Zobellia nedashkovskayae: one gene and its partner. The protein of the gene in region 1 interacts with the protein of each later gene in a pairwise test. Links are inferred from orthologs where the notes say so. Each region holds a gene or a part of one and is shown in the gene's direction. Other genes may lie near its edges.

Region 1 (3,224 bases):
TTTTCTCGTCTTGAGTGGCTTTCATGAAAGTATCTGACAACGAAACCAAAGTCTGATGAAAAAACAATTTCATTTCATCAACAGGCATATCTTTTGTCCAAAGGTCAATTTTAAGCGACTCTTGATTTTTACTATCCCAAACAGATAAAAGCATAGCTTTTGCCTTTTCATTCTCTATACCGCCATCTTGTGCAGACCACGTAAGCTCTTCAGGTACTTGATTCTCATCTAAACCTACCCTTAACGTTATTTCTGAAGTATGAAGTTTTGACATATTATTTTCTTGGTTTGTAATTTGATTTTTTAAATATTTCCTCTGCTGGCAAGTTCAACATTTGTTGTAACGTTACCTCATTCTTATCCATAAAAGAACGTACAATCTGCCATCCTACATAGCGACCTATACGTCCGGGTGATTCATTATCCAACTCTAATCCAAATTTAGAAAATGGGGCCGGATCTAGAAATCGTCTACCCAAAGTATTTTCTGTACTGTATAAATACTCACTCTCAATAAAATTACGCCAAATAGCCTGTTCATTGGCTTCAGCCCATAAAAATTGGTCTTCTGAATAATTTATTTTTTGAGCATCCGTCGCTAATGGCAGTAATTTATCTTTCAAATACAATTCTTTTCCATAATAAATAAGCTGCGCAAGAAATGTACGTTCTCGAGGCCTAGGCACTACCTTTTTAGCAAAGGCACTTGCCACATCAACAGCCAGATATTGACTATCTAAATCTGCACTTATATAATTTTGAATGTCGTGATAAAAACGATGTTCAGGACCCAAATAATTATCCAACCCAATAAGAAGAAGGGTATCTGTTAAGATTATACGATTGCTATAGTCCACATCCGAAATTACCGTAACCACCTTGGGAGTATCAAACTGTGGATAGTAATATTTAATATGTTTGAATAAAAGTTCCAAAGATTCTTCTTCTTGGGAAAAATCCGAAAACTTTTTTTCTACTTCAGATAAGAGTTCTATCTGAATGGTATCTTTCATTTTAGCTACCCAAATACTATCTGCATATTGTACTGGGAACAGATATGGATATTTACCCTTTAAAGCAGGGAGACTCTCTGGAGTTGCAGCAGCAAACTCAGAATCGAACCTATCTACTAGTAGTTCTACATTTATCTTCTTGACATCTTCAGAGACCTTTGGACTCTCATTACAACCTAAAAACAAGACTGAAATTATAAAAATGGCAAAAACAGGGACATAATTGCAAAGTAATTTCCGATACATTTCAATATTTAACCGCAAGACGTTATTTTTAAGCTCACAAAGTTAGTCGATCTAGACATAATGAACATCCTATGCAGACAGAAAAGGTAGTAGATTACATAGTAAACTGGTTAAAAGAATATGCAGTAAATGCAAATATGAAGGGTTTTGTCATAGGAATATCCGGAGGAATAGACTCTGCGGTTACTTCTACACTATGCGCCAAAACCGGTCTTGAGCTTATGTGCCTGGAGATGCCCATACACCAAGCTGAGAACCAAGCGTCTCGTGCTTCTAAGCATATTGATTGGCTACAGACCAATTTTGACAAGGTCAAAAGACAGCCAGTTAACCTTACTCCCGTATTTGACAGCCTTATAGCTACCCTTCCTGCAGTAGAGAATGAGGAAGAGCGTTTCATGTCCTTGGCAAATACCAGGGCACGCTTACGGATGACCACCCTTTATTATTTTGCTGCTTTAGAAGGCTATTTAGTGGCCGGAACAGGAAATAAGGTAGAAGATTTCGGCGTAGGATTTTACACCAAATATGGAGATGGAGGCGTAGATTTAAGTCCAATTGCCGATCTTTTGAAGACTCAAGTTTATGAAATAGCCAACTATTTGAATATCAATATGGATATTCAAAAGGCAGCTCCCACAGATGGACTATGGGGAGACGACAGGACTGATGAAGATCAGATAGGAGCTAGCTACCCTGAGTTGGAATGGGCTATGGAAATGCAAGATAAAGGTAAAAATGTAAGCGATTTTACTGACAGAGAGAAGGAAGTCTTTCTTATTTACACAAAACTTAATACAGCTAATAAGCACAAGATGAATCCGATACCTGTTTGCGAAATTCCGCACAGGCTTTTTTAGCAATTAATCCGTAAATACGGTAATCTAATCGAATAAATTCATAAAACAGGCCTATTTAGTGAAAAAAACACCAGTTTTGTTTAAAGAATTAGATTTTTAAACCTTACATTGCATGTCAGTATTTTAGACGTACGATTAACGTTTATAATCTAGATTAAAACTATCAACATGATTAAAGTATTGATTGCAGACAACCATCCTATTATTAGAATGGGAGTGACAAATGTTCTTGAATCTGCTAATGGATTTGAAATGGTGGGTGCGGTAGCCACCACTTCTGAACTCTTCGAGAAATTGGAGAGTGTAAATCCTGATGTAGTAATGCTGGAGATGGACATTCCGGAAATCAACGGAATCGCCACGCTGCGAAAAATCAAAAAAGAGTACCCAAGTGTTAGAGTATTAATGTATAGCGGTCAATCTGAAGACGTATATGCACTAAGTACAATTCGCGCAGGTGCCTTTGGATATCTTTCAAAAGCTTCAGACATAGACTACATCATAACAGCAGTTAAAAAAGTAAGCGAAGGCAATATGTTCATTACAAATGAACTTGCGCAACGTTTAGCTTTTGATGAAGGTACCCAGAAACCAAGAAGGTTCTTTAGAAAACTTTCTACTCGTGAGGTTGAAGTACTTAAGTTATTAGCCAGCGGAAAGCGTAACAAAGATGTTGCCATCGGTTTGAACTTAAACGAAAAAACAGTGAGCACCTACAAGGCTCGTTTGATGAAGAAATTGAACGTAGACAACATGGTAGATCTTTTGCAACAAGCAAAAGCACTAGAACTTTATTAAAAAGTTTACATTCGTAACACGTACAAACCCTGATGATTTCCGTTAGGGTTTTTTTGTGCCTAATTTTTAATGTTCACGAAGTTATAGTTAAGAAAATACTCGATTCAATTTCTTATTGAGCAGCTTATTGAGCTGTAAATAGTTCATGATTTCCTCTAGGGTTTCCCTATGGTCTTCTACGCTTTCTTTGGTATTATCTTGCAAAGCGGTCATGCGCTTTTTAATGAGAAAACAACGTAAGGTCAAAATAGTCTCGCTTACCAACTGCGCTACCCCTACTTCCTTTTTTTTAGGATAGATATCTTTC
Region 2 (3,357 bases), 2.1 Mb from region 1 along the record:
GAACCAAATTACCCTGAAAAGCAGTGAGGTGACCGTTTTTGTTGTGAAAGCGTATGAATTAGATGTGAAATAAAAAGCAATTACTTTACATCCAATTTTAATCCATTTCATCGGTAGGCCAGAAAAGCAATTAAACGAAAAATAATAGTATAAAATAACAACAAAAACTACGTTTAAAATTACTCAAAAGGATGTGGTAGGACGTATCATAAAACAGTAAAATCTCTTTATTATTTTAAAAAAAATGGAGATAAATTGTTAGCTAGTTATTGTCATAGGAAAGAGAGATTCAGCGCTAATAAAGGACATTTTTGTAGGAATTTACGGAGTAGATGCCACGTAACACCATTTGCCTGTTATTTGACAGGCGCACCACGAATAAACTTCTTATAAGCTCATCAATTTTTTCTTTCAAAAAAGAAAAATAAATTTATTTTCTGTCTCTTTTTTCAATTAAATCTAACAGGTATTTTGGACATCTAATCGGTCTTCTATTTTTCACATTAATAAACGCTAAAACCGTATTTGCAATCACAAGTATTTCTCGCTTTTCGTTATAGATTACGAAGTCAAATTCTATCTTCACAGAAGGCGTTTTTTTGAGCCTCGTTTCTACAGTGATTAAGTCATCATAAAAGGCCGATTTCTTGTAGTTCAAAGACAAAGAAATAACTGGCAACATAATTCCGTTTTCCTCTAGCTTTTTGTAAGAAATTCCTGTATCTCGCAACCACTCTACCCTTCCCATCTCCAAGTATTGCGCATAGTTCCCGTGATACACCACTCCCATCTGATCTGTTTCCGAATATCGTACTCTAAAAGAAATATTGTTAAAACTCATAAATTATCATGTAAAAATTATATCTTTAAAAGATTTTGTTTATAGGTCGTCGAACATGCAAAAAAAAAAGGGTAAATTCAATAGAGTTTGATTTTTTTTTTAGTTTTTTTGTTCACATATTTGCCTCCCGAGAAAGTAACGATAATTCCGAACACTTTCGACCGATTTACAAAAATCACTAACCAACAAAAATAAGATCAACTTTCGCATGGGTGTTACTGCTATTTCCGTATGGAACAATTGTTTGACATTTATCAAAGATAACATTCAACCGCAGGCATTCAAAACTTGGTTTGAACCGATCAAGCCGGTAAAGTTATCTGACAATGCACTGAGTATTCAGGTGCCTAGTAAATTCTTTTACGAGTGGCTAGAAGAACACTATGTGAAATTGTTGAAAGTTGCGCTTACCAAAGAATTGGGTGAGACTGCTAAATTAGTGTACATCATTAGAATGGAAAACACTTACGGCAACAAAGAACCATTTACAGAAAAGATTCCTAGTTCCAACAGAGCTACTATGAGTCCACAGGAAATGGATGTGCCGATCAAATCAAAAAATCCTGAGCTTAAAAATCCTTTCGTAATACCTGGTATTCGAAATATTAAAATTGAATCCCAACTTAATCCAAATTATAATTTCGATAATTTTTTAGAAGGAGACGCAAACCGTTTGGCTAGATCTGCCGGTATGGCCGTTGCCAACAAACCTGGTGGCACTTCATTTAATCCGTTATTGATTTTTGGTGGTGTTGGTTTAGGAAAGACCCACTTGGCGCATGCCATTGGAGTAGAGATAAAAGACAAATATCCAGAACGTACGGTTCTTTATATTTCAGCTGAAAAGTTTACCCAACAATACATAGAGTCCGTTAAGAAGAATACCAGAAACGATTTTATTCACTTCTACCAATTGATAGATGTACTTATAATTGATGATGTTCAGTTCTTAAGTGGAAAGTCAGGAACACAAGATGTTTTCTTCCATATTTTCAACCATTTGCATCAAAACGGAAAGCAGGTTATTTTAACCTCAGACAAAGCTCCGGTAGACATGCAAGATATTGAGCAAAGATTGTTGTCTCGTTTCAAATGGGGATTATCCGCAGAACTTCAAACGCCTGACTACGAAACACGAATTTCTATCCTTAAGAACAAATTGTATAGAGATGGTGTTGAAATGCCGGATGATATTATAGATTATGTTGCCAAACATATTAAAAGTAACATACGTGAGCTAGAAGGTGCCATCATCTCTTTAATAGCACAATCATCTTTCAATAAAAAGGAAGTTACTTTAGAACTGGCTCAGCAAGTAGTAGAGAAGTTCGTAAAGAACACCAAACGAGAAGTTTCTATAGACTACATTCAAAAAGTGGTTTCAGATTATTTCGAAATGGATGTTGCTACGCTTCAGTCTAAAACCAGAAAGCGTCATATTGTACAAGCAAGGCAGTTAGCTATGTTCTTTGCGAAGAAATTCACCAAAGCATCTTTAGCCAGTATTGGGTCTCAAATAGGAAAAAGAGATCACGCCACCGTTTTACATGCCTGCAAGACTGTTGACAACTTAGCAGAAACTGACAAGCAGTTTAGAAAATACATAGAAGACCTTACTAAGAAATTCTCTTAAATCCTTATGAAAACCAAAGTCTTAATGGTCTGCCTAGGCAATATTTGCAGGTCTCCATTAGCGGAGGGCATTCTCCAAGACAAGGTTGACCCAGAAAAGGTTTTAGTAGATTCTGCAGGAACCGGAGGCTACCATATTGGCAAAGCACCAGACCCTCGTTCTATTGCCGTTGCAAACAATCACGGTCTAAATATTCAAAACCAGCGCTGTCGTCAATTTCAAAAGTCAGATTTTGAAAAATTTGATGTAATTTATGCTATGGACCGTAGCAACCTCAATAACATTCTTAACCTGGCCAATACTCCAGAAGATGCTAAAAAGGTTAAGCTATTGCTTACGGAAGTAGAATTACCTGTTATTGAAGTACCAGACCCGTATTACGACGACAATGGATTTGAAAAGGTATTTCAACTTATAGACACCGCTTGTACGTCTATCGCCAAAAAACTTTAATACAACCAAACGTTATGGCCAACAGAATTGAAAACCAGGGAAAATTATACTTAATACCTACCACACTTGGCGAAAATGAGCCATTAGAAGTACTACCTATTTCAATCAAACAGGCCATTGAACAAATTGACCATTACATTGTTGAAAACGAGAAAACCGCAAGACGGTTCATTAAAAAGATAAGCCCAAGAAAATCTCAACCAAATCTTCACTTGTCAGTACTTAACAAGTATACTGAAGCTCAAGAAATACCCGCCTTTTTACAACCATGCCTTGATGGTTTCAATACCGGAATACTATCTGAAGCTGGTTGCCCTGGTATTGCCGACCCTGGTGCAGAAGTTGTAAAAATTGCACATGAAAAAAACATTCAGGTTGTGCCGTTAGTGGGCCCCTCTTCTATTGTTCTAGCCCTTATGGCCAGTGGTAT

The links. The genes of interacting proteins can lie anywhere in the genome.
Region 2: the proteins of nadE (region 1) and dnaA interact in binary tests that used the Escherichia coli proteins (3 or more experiments, as listed by UniProt). The link is inferred for Zobellia nedashkovskayae from one-to-one orthologs.

Annotation. Positions count from the first base shown.
Region 1 is NZ_JADDXR010000002.1:2,432,757-2,435,980, reverse strand. Bases 331-3,224 are described here. They hold nadE (NAD(+) synthase), read left to right. Parts: upstream 331-1,330; coding sequence 1,331-2,119; downstream 2,120-3,224. Other genes in these bases: dnaG (DNA primase), read right to left, coding at 3,005-3,224; IWB64_RS10160 (response regulator), read left to right, coding at 2,288-2,917; gldB (gliding motility lipoprotein GldB), read right to left, coding at 331-1,259. Also shown: gliding motility protein GldC, read right to left, coding at 1-274; more of gldB, read right to left, coding at 276-330. UniProt on the Escherichia coli protein: Catalyzes the ATP-dependent amidation of deamido-NAD to form NAD. Uses ammonia as a nitrogen source.
Region 2 is NZ_JADDXR010000002.1:4,566,235-4,569,591, forward strand. The notes cover bases 383-3,261. They hold dnaA (chromosomal replication initiator protein DnaA), read left to right. Parts: upstream 383-1,049; coding sequence 1,050-2,474; downstream 2,475-3,261. Other genes in these bases: IWB64_RS18800 (acyl-CoA thioesterase), read right to left, coding at 431-841; IWB64_RS18810 (low molecular weight protein-tyrosine-phosphatase), read left to right, coding at 2,481-2,927; IWB64_RS18815 (SAM-dependent methyltransferase), read left to right, coding at 2,942-3,261. Outside these bases: more of IWB64_RS18815, read left to right, coding at 3,262-3,357. UniProt on the Escherichia coli protein: Plays an essential in the initiation and regulation of chromosomal replication. Binds in an ATP-dependent fashion to the origin of replication (oriC) to initiate formation of the DNA replication initiation complex once per cell cycle.